One region of the Isoptericola sp. NPDC019482 genome, then DNA from elsewhere that is predicted to be linked to it. Evidence: predicted binding sites of a transcription regulator. Region 1 holds the regulator's gene; the other holds the start of a gene.
What was found. The regulator HrcA, encoded in region 1, represses chaperone genes, less so after heat shock. The targets are predictions, from matches to a motif close to TTNGCACTCGNNNNNNNCGAGTGCNAA.
Positions count from the first base shown of each region.

Region 1 (7,855 bases):
CGCGACGACCGCCTCCCACGACCCGTCACCGAGCTCGGCGGCGAACAGCGCCGCCCACGTCGGGTAGGTCGGCCACAGGGTGCACGTCGCCAGCGCCGCGCGGTACGGCGCGACGTCGACCTGCCGGCCGGACCTCCGGGCGCGGTCGAGCACGCGCGCGGCCACGGCGAGCGTCGTGAGCCGGTAGAACGGGCCGAGGGCATCGGGGTCGACGGCGATCCGGACGAGGTCGAGCGCGTCGTCCAGGTCGTCGCGCAGGAGGGCGAGCTCGGCGAGCGTCGCCGAGACCCGCGCCCGGATCTGCTCCTCGACGCGGCCGAAGCGCTCCCAGGTCGTGCGGTGCACCTGTGCCCGGGCCTGGGCCGCGTCGACGTCGCCGCGCCACATCGTGAGCCACGTCCATCGCTCGCCCAGGTACACGGCGTAGTCGCTGGGGTCGACGAGCGGGACGGAACGTGCGTACCACGCCTCGGCGTCGGACCACCGGCCGGACCCGATCCACGCCTCTGCCACGTTGCCCTCGAGCATCGCGCGGGTGGCCCATCCGGCACCGAGGGCGCGGGCGATCTGCGCGCCCGACTCGGCGAGGTGCTCCGCCTCGGCGAACTGCCCGAGCTTGAGGCGGGTGTCGGACGCGTTCGTGTAGTAGTGGCACTGGGCCCGCCAGTCGTCGCCCGCCACCTCGTGGGACCGCTCGAGCTCGTCCAGCGCGTCGAGATCCCCGCGGTCCAGGCGACTCATCGCGCGGAGGTTGAGAGCGAGCGAGGCGTTCTGGTGGTCGCCGACCGCCGTCGCGGCGGCGAGGGCGTCGCTCGCGGCTGCGATCGCCTCGCCGTGCCGGTGGTCCATCATCGCGTTGCGCGCCTTGAGCCGGAGCAGCGGGGCCCGGCCCGCGTGGTCGTCCGCAGGCAGGAGCGCGAGCGCCTCGTCGAGCATCTGGTCCGAGCCCGGGTCGCCGGCCTTGCCGAGGATGTGGGCGAGGGTCGACAGCGCCTGCGCCCGCCCAGCAGGGTCGTCGGCGGGCCACTCCGCCACCGCCTCGCGGGCCAGCCCGGCCGCGCGATCGATCTGCGCGGAGTCCTGGAGGGCGACGGACACATGGCGCAGGAGGGCGGCGCGGTGCAGCCCGGCGACCCCTTCGGCGTCGGGCACCAGCTCCCAGAGCTCGAGGGCGCGTTCGCCCGCGGCGGCGACCACGGCGGAGGAGGCCTGCCCGTAGGTCTCGGGCACCGCGACGACCTCGACCGCCGAGGCGAGCGCGCGGTCGGGCAGGCGTGCCCGCCACCAGTGGTCGGCCGCGGCCGCGACCCGCGCGAGCGTGCGCTCGCCGTCCTCCAGCGCGCTCGCGCACGCCGCGTGCAGCCGGCGCGACTCGCCCGGCAGGAGCTCGGCGTCGACCGACTCCTGGATGAGCGCGTGACGGAAGTGGTAGCCGTCGGCGTCCGCCACGAGCACGTGCGCGTCGACCGCCTCCCGGGCGGCGGGCTCGGCCTCGTCCAGGCCCCCCGCGCCGAGCATGGCGACGAGGAGCTCGTGCGGGGCCCGCTGGCCCGCGGCGGCGACGGTGCGGCAGAAGCGCTGGGCCGGGTCGCTCAGGGACGAGTAGCGCAGGAGCAGCAGCTCGCGCAGCGAGTCGGGCAGGGCATCGCCGGCGAAGTCCGCCAGCTCCTCGGCGTAGAACGGCACACCCTCGCTGCGCTCGACGAGCTCGCCGAGCACCGTGCCCGGGAGGTCCGGGGCGTCGGGACGCCTCGAGACGAGAGACGAGAACAGGCGCGTCGCCTCGGCGGCGTCGAGGCGCGGCACGTCGACACGGGTCGCGAGCCGGGCCCGCTCCAGCTCGGCCAGGGTGGTGCGCAGGGGATGCCGGCGTCCGACGTCGTCGCTGCGGTACGTGGCGAGCACGAGCAGGGTGGTGGACGGCGCGGTGCGCGCCAGCCGCGCGAGCACGGTGCGCGTCACGTCGTCGGACCAGTGCAGGTCCTCGAGCACGAGGACGACGGGGCGGTCGCCGGCGAGCGTGGTCGTCAGGTCGGCCAGCACCTCGGGCAGGCGCCCGGTGTCGACGTCGCGCCGCACCTCCACGAGGCGCGGTGCGAGGAGGCCGAGCGCGTCGGCGGCGGGGCCGGCCGCGGCGAGGGTCGCCTCCGGGCCGAGCGCGTCGACGACGTCGGACAGGACCCCCGTGAGCGCGGCGTACGGGAGCGGCCCGGAGCCGGACTCGGCGCACTGCCCGTGCAGGACGAGCGGCGCGGCGTCCTCGTCGCCGACCTCCGCGAGGAACTCCGTCACGAGGCGCGTCTTGCCGATGCCCGCCTCGCCGCCGACGACGACCACGCCGCCGGAGCCGGCGCGGGCGTCGGCGTACGCCTCGCGCAGGGAGGACAGCTCGGCGGCGCGGCCGACGAGCGGCGAGGGAGAGGCTCCGATGGGCACGCCGCCATCGTGCCAGGTCGGACGGGTCGCCGCCGCGTCCGTGAGGACGGGCACGGCGGCGGGCACGGCGTCGGGCGCGGTCACTGCGGCCAGGGCCGGACCAGGCCCGCGGGCAGCTCCCAGGGGCGGCGGGTCGCGCGGCGACGGCGCGTCGTGGCGCGGCGGCGTGCACGGCGCGACTCCCGCGCCGCGGAGCGGGCCTCCGCCTCCTGGCGGACCGCCTCCTCCAGGTCCGCCTGGCGGGCGCGGAACTCGTCGTAGTACAGGTACTCGTTCATCGCCGGTCTCCTTCTCCCCTCGGCCTCGTCCGGTCCGGACGTCCGCCGTGGTTCCAGACTCAGTCCCTGAGGTAGCCGGGCGGATCGGTCAGGTGCCGGATCTTCGCGGGGTGGGGTACCTCAGACGGCGACGCGGGTACCTCAGCGCGGGACGGCGGGCGGCGCGACCGGCGGGACGGTGGGCGCTCCCGCTGTCGGGCCCGGCGTGTCGGGGCCGGGTCCCGCGGACCGTCGGCGAGCCCGCGTAGGATGGCACTCGGGACATGAGAGTGCTAAGGGTTCGGCACCATCCGTCCGGACCCGACCCGAGGAGGACCGTGAGCGAGGAACGTCGCCTGGCCGTGCTCCGCGCGATCGTGGAGGACTACGTCCACACGCGCGAGCCCGTGGGGTCGCGCGTGCTCACGGAGCGGCACGGCCTCGGGGTCTCGCCCGCCACGATCCGCAACGACATGGCGGCGCTGGAGGAGGCCGGGTACATCGCCCAGCCGCACACCTCTGCGGGCCGGATCCCGACGGACAAGGGGTACCGGCTCTTCGTCGACCGGCTCGCCGAGGTGCGTCCGCTCACCAGCCCGCAGCGCCGGGCGATCGAGACGTTCCTGTCCGAGGCGATCGACCTGGACGACGTGCTCGGCCGTGCCGGGCGGCTCATCGCCCAGCTCACGGGCCAGGTGGCCGTGGTCCAGTACCCGTCCCTGCGGCTGTCCGGGCTGCGCCACCTCGAGCTCGTCCCCGTCGGCGGGGCGCGGCTGCTGGTCGTCGTGATCACCGACACGGGTCGGGTGGAGCAGCGCTTCCTCGACGTGGGCGTGGCCGGCGCGGAGCCCGCGGTCGTGGCCGTCGACACCCCGGCGGGGCCGGCCCCCGACCCCGACGCCCTCGACGAGGGCACGTTGAGCGAGCTGCGCGCCCGCCTCAACGCGGCCGCGGCCGGCAAGGGGCTCGCGGAGCTGCCCGACGCGTTCGCGCGCGTCGTGGCCGGGGTGGACGCCGCCCTGGCCCCTTTGGCCCGCGGCATCGCCGACCTCGTGGTCGACACCCTCGGCGCGCAGCGCGAGGACCGCATCGTGCTCGCGGGCACCGCCAACCTCGCCCGGGCGGAGATGCGGTTCGAGCAAGGGCTCAGCCCTGTCCTCGAGGCGCTCGAGGAGCAGGTCGTGCTCCTCGGCCTGCTCACGGAGCTGGCCTCCGAGCCCGGCGGCCGGGTGGGCGGCGGGGTGGGTGTCCGCATCGGGCACGAGAACCGCCTCGACGGCCTCGCCGAGACCTCCGTCGTCGCCTCCGGTTACGGCAGCGACGGCGACACCGTGGCGATCCTGGGGTCCATCGGCCCCACCCGGATGGACTATCCGGGCACGATCGCCTCCGTCCGCGCCGTCGCCCGCTACCTGTCCCGGGTGCTGCCCAGCTGACCGCCGCGGCGGCACCCCCCGAACCAGCCGACCTGACCGTGCACGTCACCGACACGTCACCGAAGAGAGACCTGTGACCGACTACTACGAGATCCTGGGCGTCCCCCGCGACGCCTCGGCCGAGCAGATCAAGAAGTCGTACCGCAAGCTCGCGCGCGAGCTGCACCCCGACGTCGCCGGTGAGGCCGGCGAGGAACGCTTCAAGGACGTCGCCCGCGCGTACGAGGTGCTGTCCAACCCCGACAAGCGCCAGCAGTACGACATGGGCGTGGACCCCAGCTCGCCGTCGGGCGGCGCGGGCGCCGGGTTCGGCAACGGCTTCGGCTTCCAGGACATCTTCGAGACGTTCTTCGGCGGCGGTGGCCAGCCGGCGGGTCCCGTGCCGCGCGCCCGCCGCGGCCAGGACGCCCTGGTGCGGATGGACATCGACCTGGCGGAGGCCGCGTTCGGCGCCAAGCGCGAGCTCCAGGTGGACACCGCGGTCGTGTGCGGCACCTGCGGCGGCAACGGCTGCCGGCCCGGCACCGACCTCAAGACCTGCGACGTCTGCCATGGGCGCGGCAACGTGCAGCGCGTGGCCCGCTCGTTCCTCGGCCAGGTCATGACGACCGCGCCCTGCGCCGCCTGCCAGGGCTTCGGCACGGTCATCCCCGAGCCGTGCGCCGACTGCTCCGGCGAGGGGCGCGTCCGTTCGCGCCGCACCCTCACGGTCAACGTGCCCGCGGGCGTCGACACCGGCACGCGCATCAAGCTCACCTCGCAGGGCGAGGTCGGCCCCGGCGGCGGCCCCGCCGGCGACCTCTACGTGGAGATCCGCGAGAAGCCGCACGACACGTTCGTGCGGCGCGGCGACGACCTGCACTGCACGCTCCAGGTGCCGATGACGGCGGCCGCGCTCGGTACTGTGCTCGACCTGGAGACGCTGGACGGCGAGCAGGAGATCGACCTGCGGCCGGGCACGCAGCCGGGCCAGGTCGTGACGCTCAAGGGCCTGGGCGTCGGGCACCTGCACGCCGGAGGCCGCGGCGACCTCAACGTGCACGTCGAGGTCCAGGTGCCGACCGCCCTGGACGACGAGCAGACCGAGCTGCTGCGCTCGCTGGCCGCGCTGCGCGGCGAGGAGCGCCCCGAGCCGCGGCTCTCCGCCGCGCACCCGGGCGTGTTCTCGCGGCTGCGGGACAAGCTGAGCGGCCGCTGACGTGAGCGCGAGGAGCCCCCGCGGAGGGACACCGAGGGACGAGGTGTGCCGGAGCGAGGCACCGCAGGGCTCGCGTGACGGGGGCACGGCGTGAGCGCCCCCGTGTTTCTCGCCGAGGGCGGGACGCTCGTCGCGCTCGCCCCGGGCGACGTCTACGTGCTCGACGGCGCGGAGGGGCGGCACGCGGGAGTCGTGCAGCGGCGCGGCCCGGGCGAGCGTCTCGACGTCGTCGACGGCGCGGGGACGCGGCTGCGCTGCGTGGTCGACGCGGTCGCGGACGGCGAGGTGCGGCTGCGCGTCGACGAGGTCGTCTCGGAGCCGGCCCCCGGCGTCGTGCTGACCCTGGTGCAGGCCCTCGCGAAGGGGGACCGCGACGAGCTGGCCGTCGAGGCCGCGGTCGAGGTCGGGGTCGACGCGGTCGTGCCGTGGCAGGCCGACCGGTCGGTCGTCGTGTGGCGCGGGCAGCGGGCGGCGAAGTCCCACGCCAAGTGGGTGGCGACGGTGCGCTCGGCGGTGAAGCAGGCGCGGCGCGCCTGCCTGCCGCCCGTGGCGGAGCCCGTCACGTCCCGCCAGCTCGCCGCCCGGGTGCGCGAGGTCGTCGCCGCCGGCGGGGCCGCCGTCGTGCTGCACGAGGACGCCACGACGGCGCTCGCGGACGTCGCGCTCCCGGCGCCGGCGGTGGAGCCCGTCGAGACCCCGGCCCTGCTCGTCGTCGTCGGGCCCGAGGGCGGGATCTCCGAGGCGGAGGTGACGGCGCTCGAGGAGGCCGGGGCGGTGACCGCGCGGCTCGGGCCGCACGTGCTGCGCACCTCCACCGCAGGGCCGGTGGCCGTCGCCCTGCTCAGCGAGCGGCTCGGCCGCTGGGCCTGACCGGACGGGCGGCGGTAACGTCCGGGTCATGACGAGCGCGCCCAGCACCGACTGCCTGTTCTGCAAGATCGTCGCCGGCGACCTGCCGGCGGACGTGGTCGCCACCAGCGACCGCGTGATCGCGTTCCGCGACATCGACCCGAAGGCGCCCGTGCACGTGCTGGTGGTGCCGAGGGAGCACCACGGCGACGTCGCGACGCTCGCCCAGGCGGACCCCGAGCTGCTGGCCGAGGTGGTCGCCATGGCCGACAGGGTGGCCGGCGACCTCGCGGACGGCCAGTACCGCTTCGTCTTCAACTCCGGCCCGCGCGCCGGGCAGAGCGTGTTCCACGTGCACGGCCACGTGCTCGCCGGCGCGCAGCTGGGCTGGACGCCCGCCTGAATTCGGCTGCCCCGGCCATCGCCGCTCGATAGACTCGAGTCCTCAGCCCGTTCCTCGCACGCCCCTCGCACCGTCTTCCGAAGGAGGGCCCCGGCGGCAGCCGGCCCATGACATCGACACCCCACACCGCACCCGGCTCGCACGCCGAACGGTCCACCGAGCACCGCATCGTGGTGCCGCCGCACGTGCCGATGGTGGCACTGCTGGGCAGCAGGGACTCCGTGCTGCGGGCCGTGGAGGACGGCTTCCCCGGCGTCGACGTGCACGCGCGCGGCAATGAGATCGTCGTCAGCGGCCCGGCGGGCGACGTCGCCCTCGTCTCCCGCCTCCTCGACGAGCTGGTCGAGGTGGTCGAGTCGGGCACCCCGCTGACGCCCGAGGTGGTGGCGCGGTCGGTGCAGATGCTCACCGCCGCCTCCGTGCAGCGTCCCGCCGAGGTGCTGACCTTCAACATCCTGTCCAACCGCGGCCGCACGATCCGGCCGAAGACGGTGGGGCAGAAGCACTACGTCGAGGCGATCGACGCGAACACCATCACGTTCGGCATCGGCCCGGCGGGCACCGGCAAGACCTACCTCGCGATGGCCAAGGCCGTGCAGGCGCTGCAGGCCAAGCGGGTCAACCGCATCGTGCTCACGCGTCCGGCCGTGGAGGCGGGGGAGAAGCTCGGCTACCTGCCCGGGTCGCTGAGCGACAAGATCGACCCGTACCTGCGGCCGCTGTACGACGCGCTGCACGACATGATGGACCCCGACGCGATCCCGCGGCTCCTCGACGCCGGGACGATCGAGGTGGCACCCCTCGCCTATATGCGCGGCCGGAGCCTCAACTCGGCCTTCATCATCCTCGACGAGGCGCAGAACACGTCCGCCGAGCAGATGAAGATGTTCCTCACGCGCCTGGGGTTCGGCTCGACGATGGTCATCACGGGCGACGCCACGCAGGTGGACCTGCCCGGCGGGACGACGTCGGGCCTGCGCGTGGTCGAGGACATCCTCACGGGCGTCGACGACGTCGAGTTCTGCCGGCTGACCTCGGCGGACGTCGTGCGGCACCGGCTGGTGAGCGACATCATCGACGCGTATGCGCGCTGGGACGTCGCCACGGCGCGCCCGGGCCAGGGCAGGCAGGGACAGGGACGACAGGGCCGCGGCCCGCAGGAGCGAGGGGCGCGCAGGTGAGCATCGAGGTGGCGGCTAGTGGACGGGGCGAGCGCCCATGAGCATCGAAGTGGCCAACGAGTCCGGGGTCGAGGTCGACGAGGCGGAGTTCGCCG
Region 1 is NZ_JBEYBQ010000002.1:204,953-212,807, reverse strand. It holds gene ABZ493_RS02935 (AAA family ATPase) at 1-2,436, opposite strand, end outside; gene ABZ493_RS02930 (hypothetical protein) at 2,517-2,714, opposite strand; gene hrcA (heat-inducible transcriptional repressor HrcA) at 3,032-4,129, shown strand; gene dnaJ (molecular chaperone DnaJ) at 4,203-5,327, shown strand; gene ABZ493_RS02915 (16S rRNA (uracil(1498)-N(3))-methyltransferase) at 5,418-6,197, shown strand; gene ABZ493_RS02910 (histidine triad nucleotide-binding protein) at 6,226-6,579, shown strand; gene ABZ493_RS02905 (PhoH family protein) at 6,687-7,760, shown strand; gene ybeY (rRNA maturation RNase YbeY) at 7,798-7,855, shown strand, end outside.

Region 2 (7,855 bases), on a different contig from region 1:
CAGGGCGCACGACGGCGGCCGGCCACCCCTCGCGGGGTGACCGGCCGCCGTCGTGCGTCAGCGCGTGCGCGCCGGCTCAGGCTGACTGGATCAGAAGTCCATGCCGCCCATGCCACCGTCGCCACCCGGGGCGGCCGCGGCCGGCTCCGGCTTGTCGGCCACGACGGCCTCGGTGGTGAGGAACAGCGCGGCGATCGACGCGGCGTTCTGCAGCGCGGAGCGCGTGACCTTGACCGGGTCGTTGACGCCCGCGGCCAGCAGGTCCTCGTACGCGCCGGTCGCGGCGTTGAGGCCGTGACCCGGGGTGAGGTTGCGGACCTTCTCCGCCACGACGCCGCCCTCGAGGCCGGCGTTGACGGCGATCTGCTTGAGCGGGGCGTCGATCGCGGCGCGCACGATCTGCGCACCGGTCGCCTCGTCGCCCTCGAGCTCCAGCTTCGGGAACGCGGCGGCACCGGCCTGGATCAGCGCGACGCCACCACCGGCGACGATGCCCTCCTCGACCGCGGCCTTGGCGTTGCGGACGGCGTCCTCGATGCGGTGCTTGCGCTCCTTGAGCTCCACCTCGGTGGCCGCGCCGGCCTTGATGACGGCCACGCCGCCGGCCAGCTTGGCGAGGCGCTCCTGCAGCTTCTCGCGGTCGTAGTCCGAGTCCGACTTCTCGATCTCGGAACGGATCTGGTTGACGCGGCCCGAGATGAGCTCGGCGTCGCCCGCACCCTCGACGATCGTGGTCTCGTCCTTGGTCACGACGACCTTGCGCGCCTGGCCCAGCAGGTCCAGGGTCGCGTTCTCCAGCTTGAGGCCCACCGTCTCGGTGATGACCTGGCCGCCGGTGAGGATCGCGATGTCCTGCAGCATGGCCTTGCGGCGGTCGCCGAAGCCCGGGGCCTTGACGGCGACGGACTTGAAGGTGCCGCGGATCTTGTTCAGCACGAGGGTGGCCAGGGCCTCGCCCTCGACGTCCTCGGCGATGATGAGCAGCGAGCGACCGGCCTTCATGACCTGGTCGAGCACCGGCAGCATGTCCTTGACGTTCGAGATCTTCGACTCGACGATCAGGACGTACGGGTCCTCGAGGACGGCCTCCTGGCGCTCCGGGTCCGTCTCGAAGTAGCGGGCGAGGAAGCCCTTGTCGAAGCGCATGCCCTCGGTGAGCTCGAGCTCGAGGCCGAACGTGTTCGACTCCTCGACCGTGATCACGCCCTCCTTGCCCACCTTGTCGAGGGCCTCGGCGATGAGCTCGCCGATGGAGGCGTCGCCGGCCGAGATGGCGGCCGTGGCGGCGATCTGGTCCTTGGTCTCGATCTCGACCGCGGCGTTGAGCAGCTGCTCGGTGACGGCCTCGACGGCCTTCTCGATGCCGCGCTTGACGGCGATCGGGTTGGCGCCGGCGGCGACGACGCGCAGGCCCTCGCGCACGAGCGCCTGGGCGAGCACGGTGGCGGTGGTGGTGCCGTCACCCGCGACGTCGTCGGTCTTCTTGGCGACCTCCTTGACGAGCTCCGCGCCGATCTTCTCGTACGGGTCGTCGAGCTCGATCTCCTTGGCGATGGAGACACCGTCGTTGGTGATCGTGGGGGCGCCCCACTTCTTGTCCAGGACGACGTTGCGGCCCTTGGGGCCGAGCGTGACCTTCACGGTGTCGGCGAGCTGGTTGAGCCCGCGCTCCATGCTCCGACGAGCTTCCTCGTCGAACGCGATGATCTTGGCCATGGGGACTGATCCTCCGCTGGTGGCTGAGATGGCCGGCCGGCGCCCGCGACGGACGACCCACCCCGCGGCGTTCAGGTCACGCACGCGCGGAGGGTCTCACCGAACGACCCGAATGCTTCACCCGCGGCCCGGGAGCACGCCGCCCCGGAGGGCGGCTGTCACTCACAGGCCGAGAGTGCTAAGCCATTATTGGCACTCTCGGGTGGCGAGTGCAAGACGTTCGCCGAGGGCGTGCAGCGCGCACCGGCCGCGCGGGGACGACGAAGGCCGGCACCCCGGACGCGTCCCTGCGTCCTGCGGTGCCGGCCTTCGTGACGACCTGCTGGTCGAGTCGCTGGTCGAGTCGCTGGTCGAGCCGCTGGTCGACGGCTGTCGACGGCTGTCGACGGCTGTCGACCGCTGTCGACGGCGTGGTCAGAGCGGGCGGACCTGCTCGGCCTGCGGACCCTTCTGCCCCTGGCCGACCTCGAACTCGACGCCCTGCCCCTCGTCCAGGGTGCGGTACCCGTCGGTCTGGATGGCGCTGTAGTGGACGAACAGGTCCTGCCCGCCTGCGGTCGGGGTGATGAACCCGTACCCCTTCTCCGCGTTGAACCACTTGACGGTGCCCTGGGCCATGTACCTCTCCTCGTGCTTCTCGGCCGCGGGGCAGGCACCCCGCGGTGAACGGGAGCCTAGTAGCGCCGATCACGGCAAGGGAAGCACCGATGTCCGGAATGTCGGCATGCGAGATGCCGACATCCCGGACGGTGACGACGCCTCAGCCGACGGGCGACTTGAGGACCACCCAGACGGCCTGCTCGCTGGCCGAGACGTCGTCCGAAGGCTGCACGTCGGCCGGGTCGACGCCGAGCGCCTCGGCGACCGCGCTGGCGGTGTCCGCACGGTCCGCGCCGTACAGCACGGTGGTGTCGTCGTAGGCGCCGGCGATCTCGACCGGCGCGTCCGGAGCGTCACCCGCGGCGACGTCGGTGAATCCGGCATCGTTCGCCAGGACGCCCTGGGCCTCACCCGCCGAACCCGCCGGGGCGCCGTCGTTGTAGACGATGACCGGCGCCTCGAGGTTCGCCGCCGCCGGGTCGCCGGGCAGGTCGGTGGCCTCCTCCGACTCGCCGTCCGTGGGCTCCTCCGAGGCGTCGCCGCCCTCCTCGCCGTCGGCGGGAGCCTCCTCGCCGTCCGCCGGGGCCTCCTCCGAGGCGGACGCCTCCGGCTCGTCGGCGCCCGTGCCGGCGGACTGCTCGGCCGCGGGAGGCGTGGCCGGCTCGCCGTCGTCGGACAGGAAGGAGACGATGCCGACCGCGAGGCCGCCGCACACGACGACGATCAGCAGGAACGGCCACACCGAGCTCCACCCGCTGCGCGGCTCACGATGCACACCGACCGGCGTGCCCTCGGGCCCGCGGACGTCGAACTCGTCGGGCGGGTAGGAGTAATGGCTCTTGCTCACGGCGGACAGGGTAGCCGCTCTGGGTGGCCGCCCGTCCAGGCTGCTCTCAGCAAGCCCTTGGTGCGCCGGTCCGCCCAGGTCACGCGCGCGTCGTCTGCCCGGCTGTCGGCCCTGTCCGTCAGCCCTGGCCGTCGGAGAGGCGCCGCGCCGACCGGGCGCGCTGGCGCGTGGAGCGCATCCGCCGCAGCCGCTTGACGAGCATCGGGTCGTGGGCGAGCGCCGCGGGCGAGTCGATGAGGGCGTTCAGCACCTGGTAGTAGCGCGTCGCGGACAGCCCGAACAGCTCGCGCACCGCCTGCTCCTTCGCCCCGGCGTACTTCCACCACTGCCGCTCGAAGGCGAGGATCTCGCGGTCGCGGTCGGAGAGGTCGCCGTCCGCCGACGCCGCGGACGACGCCGCGGACGACGCCGTGGACGACTCGGTCGCCGTCGTGCCCGACGCCTCCGGGTCAGGCTGGACCTCCTGGACCAGGATCTCGCTCATGGCGTCCCAGTATGGCGCGTCCGCGCGCCCGCCCCGACGACGTCGCCCCGCGTGCCGCGATCCCGCGACTTGTCAGAGCCACAAGGCGCCATACCCCGACCTGCCTCTGACAACTCACGGCGCTCGCGACCTGTCAGAGCCACGTCGCCCCATACCCCCACGTGACTCTGACAACTCGCCGGGCGGGTGCGCTAGCGTCGCCGCGTGGACACCTCGACGACCGGCCCCGGCACGACGACGACCACCCGGCCGCCCCTCGACCAGGTCATGGCGCCGGACTGGGCGGCCGCGCTGGCCGACGTCGAGCCGCAGATCCACGCGATGGGCGACTTCCTGCGCGCGGAGGTCGCCGCCGGCCGCACGTATCTGCCCGAGGGGCCGAACATCTTCGCGGCGTTCTCCCGCCCGCTCGCCGACGTGCGCGTGCTCGTCGTCGGGCAGGACCCCTACCCCACCCCCGGGCACCCGATGGGCCTGTCGTTCTCCGTGCAGCCGCACGTGCGCCCCGTCCCGAAGTCGCTCGTGAACATCTACACCGAGCTCGCGGACGACGTCGGCGTCCCCACCCCGTCGAACGGCGACCTGCGCCCGTGGGCCGACCAGGGCGTCATGCTGCTCAACCGCGTGCTGACCGTGCGGCCCGGCACGCCGGCGTCGCACCGTGGCAAGGGCTGGGAGCAGGTCACCGAGGCGGCGATCAAGGCGCTCGTCGCCCGCGGCGGCCCGCTCGTCGCCATCCTGTGGGGGCGCGACGCAGCGTCGCTCAAGCCCTGGCTCGGCGACGTCCCGACCGTCGAGAGCGCGCACCCCAGCCCGCTGTCCGCGTACCGCGGGTTCTTCGGCTCGCGCCCGTTCTCGCGCGTCAACGCGCTGCTCGAGGCGCAGGGCGGCACGCCCGTGGACTGGCGCCTCGCCTGACGCCGCGGGACGGGAGGGACGGCGCCGCACGACGAACCGCGTCGTCGCCCCGAGCGCCCACCGCCGCGCGAGGAGCACAATGGCGGACGTGACCACGCAGGCCCCCACCCCGACCCCTGACGGCACGACCCCCGGCGACGCGCCCGCGTCCGCACCCCCGTGGGCGCGCTACGTCGCGATCGGCGACTCGTTCAGCGAGGGCCTGTGGGACCCGTACCCGTTCGACGACGGCACCCCGGCCCCGGCGGGCACGGAGTCGGACGCGAAGCAGCGCGGCTGGGCCGACCGGCTCGCGGGCGCGCTGTCGGAACGTCGCACTGCCGCCGGCGCGCCCGCCCTGGAGTACGCGAACCTCGCGATCCGCGGCCGGCTGCTGCGCCACATCCTCGACGAGCAGGTCGACGTCGCGCTGGCGATGCAGCCCGACCTGGTGTCGTTCGTCGGCGGCGGCAACGACATCCTCCGCCCGCAGGCCGACATCGACGTGCTCTCGGCCCGGTTGGAGCAGGGCGTGGCGAAGATCCGCGCGACGGGCGCCGAGGTGCTGCTCGGCACGGGCTTCAAGGCGGGCGCCGGACTGAGCTGGACCCGCGGCCGCGTGGGCCAGTTCAACGCGAACATCTGGACCATCGCGCGCAAGCACGGCGCGCACGTGCTGGACCTGTGGGGCCTCGACCCGCTGTTCGACCTGCGCATGTGGGCCGACGACCGCATCCACCTCACCCCGGAGGGCCACCGCCGCGTCGCGGACGCCGGACTGGTCGGCCTCGGCCTCGAGCCCGACGACGCCGACTACGCCGTCGCGCTCGACCCGCTGCCACCGGCGGCGTTCGTCGAGCGGGCGCGCGCCAACGCGCAGTGGGCGCGCACGCACGTCGTCCCCTGGGTGCAGCGCCGGATCAAGCACACGTCCAGCGGCGACGGCCGTGCGCCGAAGTGGGGCGAGCCCGCCGCCTGGCCTCCGGCGGAAGACGCCCGCTGACGACCGGGAACGACCAGGGGGCGGACCGTGGCCAGGCCATGGTCCGCCCCCTCGTCGTTCCGGGTGCACGTTCCGGGTGCACGTTCCGGGTGCACGTTCCGGGTGCGTGGAGCCGCCTGTCGGATTCGAACCGACGACCTTCCGTTTACAAGACGGGAGCTCTACCAGCTGAGCTAAGGCGGCGGGAGCGCGGCACAGCCTACCGGGACGGGCAGGCCGTGCCGCGCGCGGGTCAGCTGCCCGCGGCGGCCGTGACCGCGTCCTGCAGGCCGGCCGGGTCGTTCCAGTTCTGCACGACCTCGCCGTCGACCAGCACGTACGGCGTGCCGGTGAAGCCGTCCGTCTCCTGGATGGCCAGGGTGGCCGAGTGGACGTACTGCCCGAACGTCTCGCGCGCGGTGCCGTCCTCGATGGCGGAGGCCACCTCGGCGGGCGCGCCCGCCTCCTCGGCGTAGGTCGCGAGCTGCTCGTCGGACAGGCCCTCGGTGTTCTCCGCGGGCTGGTTGGTGAACAGCGCCGCGTGGAAGGCGGGGAACACCTCGGGCGCCTGGTCGGCGACGTAGGCCGCCGCGGCACCGGAGCGCGTCGAGTACTCGGTGCCCGCCGAGAGGCGGTCGAGGATCGAGATCGGGTGGTAGACGACGGTCGCGTCGCCGGCTCCGACCATCTCGTCGATGCCCGCCGCGTTGACCTGCTCGAACTGGCCGCACACGGGGCACATGTAGTCGAGGTAGACGTCGATGACGGGCGCGTCGTCGTTGGTCGTCCCGGCCGCGTTGTCGGCGCCGACGGGGATGCCGCCGTTCTCCTGCGCCGTCGAGGGCATCGTCACCTCGGACAGGGGGACGTCGTCGACGTTCTTCTTCGCGCCCTGCTGCAGGATCATCCAGACCACGACGCCGAGCGCGACGAGCGCGACGGCGAGCACGGACAGGGTGATGATCCGGTTGCGCCGGTCGCGCTGCTGCTCCTTCTCGCGCAGGGCGAGCGCCTCGGCGCGGGCGGCGTCGCGGCGCTGCGCCTTCGTCATGTTCGGGTTCTTCGTCGACATCGTGTCCTCGAGGATCTCGGGGGTCGGGCGGCGCGGCAGCGCCGGACGGGGCGAAGCCTACCCGCGGCGGCTGAGCGTTCGCCGGGAACGTCCTGCCGGACCGGCGGGCGCCGGATGCGCGTCGGTCAGGGGATCTCGGGCGGCCCGCTGAGCGGCCACCACTCGATCGTCGGGTCGGTGAGCACAGGGGCGACGAGGATCACCGTCGCCACCAGGCAGACGCCGACGACGACGGCCGCGCCGATGCGGCCCGGCGCGATCTTCCCGAGGATGATGCGGCCGCCCTCGCGCGCGGTGCCGCCGGCCGGGCCGAACCAGGTGGCGAGGAGCGCGACGACCATCACCCCCGCGAGGACCCCGTTGAACACGATGTCCTCGTTCATCCCGCCCTGGGAACGCGCCTCGAGGTCCCCGCGCGGCAGGATGATGAGGTGGCCGGCGCCGAACAACCACCAGCCGGCCAGCAGCGTCAGCAGCGCGGCGCACGCGCCGACCAGCACCGCAGGGATCGACCCGAGGATCCCCAGGAGCGCGTGCCAGGGGAACAGGAGCGTGCCGACGAACCCGTCGGAGCGGCGGACACCCTTGTGCTCGCGCCGCGAGTGCAGCCGGTCGCCCGACGTCGCCACGGACCGGCAGACGAGGACGAGCGCGACGAGGGCGCCGAAGCCGATGAGCGGGCGCGTGGCCGCGAGGGCGACGAGCACCAGCGCGACGGCGACGGCGGTCCCGGTGCGCCGCCGGTGCGTGGGGCGCTCGTACGGGCCCGGGGGCTCCGGCGGCAGCTCCTCGACGAGCTGGTCGTAGCCCTTGTACCGGACGTCGCCGATCGGGATGGCGCGGGTGCCGCCGTCCTGCGCCTGCAGCCGGTCGCGTTCCAGCGCGGTCATCGTCTGCGTGGGGTCGTCGGCGTCGGCCGGCGTGGCGGGGGCGGACGTGGTGGGCCGGTCCGGCGCGACCGGCGGCGGGGGCGGCGGCGCGACCGGCGACGCCCCCGGCGCGACCGGGACGGCGCCCGTCGGGGGGTAGGACGCCGGGGCCGCGGCGGCCGCGACGACCTGCGTGGGCAGGCCCACCCGTTGCGTCTCGGCGGACTGCACGATCCGCTGCGTGGCGTCGGGCCCGGCCCACGGGTCGGGGGCGCCTCCGAGGGCGTCGTCGAGGTCGCGACGCAGGGCGCGGGCCACCTCGGTCGGCCCCCAGCGCAGGGCCGGGTCCGCCTGGAGCGCCCCCGCGAGCGCCCGCGCGGTGCGGGCG
Region 2 is NZ_JBEYBQ010000016.1:39,303-47,157, forward strand. It holds gene groL (chaperonin GroEL) at 91-1,716, opposite strand; gene ABZ493_RS12315 (cold-shock protein) at 2,131-2,334, opposite strand; gene ABZ493_RS12320 (LytR C-terminal domain-containing protein) at 2,477-3,163, opposite strand; gene ABZ493_RS12325 (DUF3263 domain-containing protein) at 3,282-3,647, opposite strand; gene ABZ493_RS12330 (uracil-DNA glycosylase) at 3,915-4,565, shown strand; gene ABZ493_RS12335 (SGNH/GDSL hydrolase family protein) at 4,654-5,547, shown strand; tRNA gene ABZ493_RS12340 (tRNA-Thr) at 5,655-5,730, opposite strand; gene ABZ493_RS12345 (thioredoxin domain-containing protein) at 5,780-6,577, opposite strand; gene ABZ493_RS12350 (serine/threonine-protein kinase) at 6,724-7,855, opposite strand, start outside.
Region 2: groL (chaperonin GroEL) is a predicted target of HrcA. The motif match lies at 1,906-1,932, and genes of this name have one in related genera.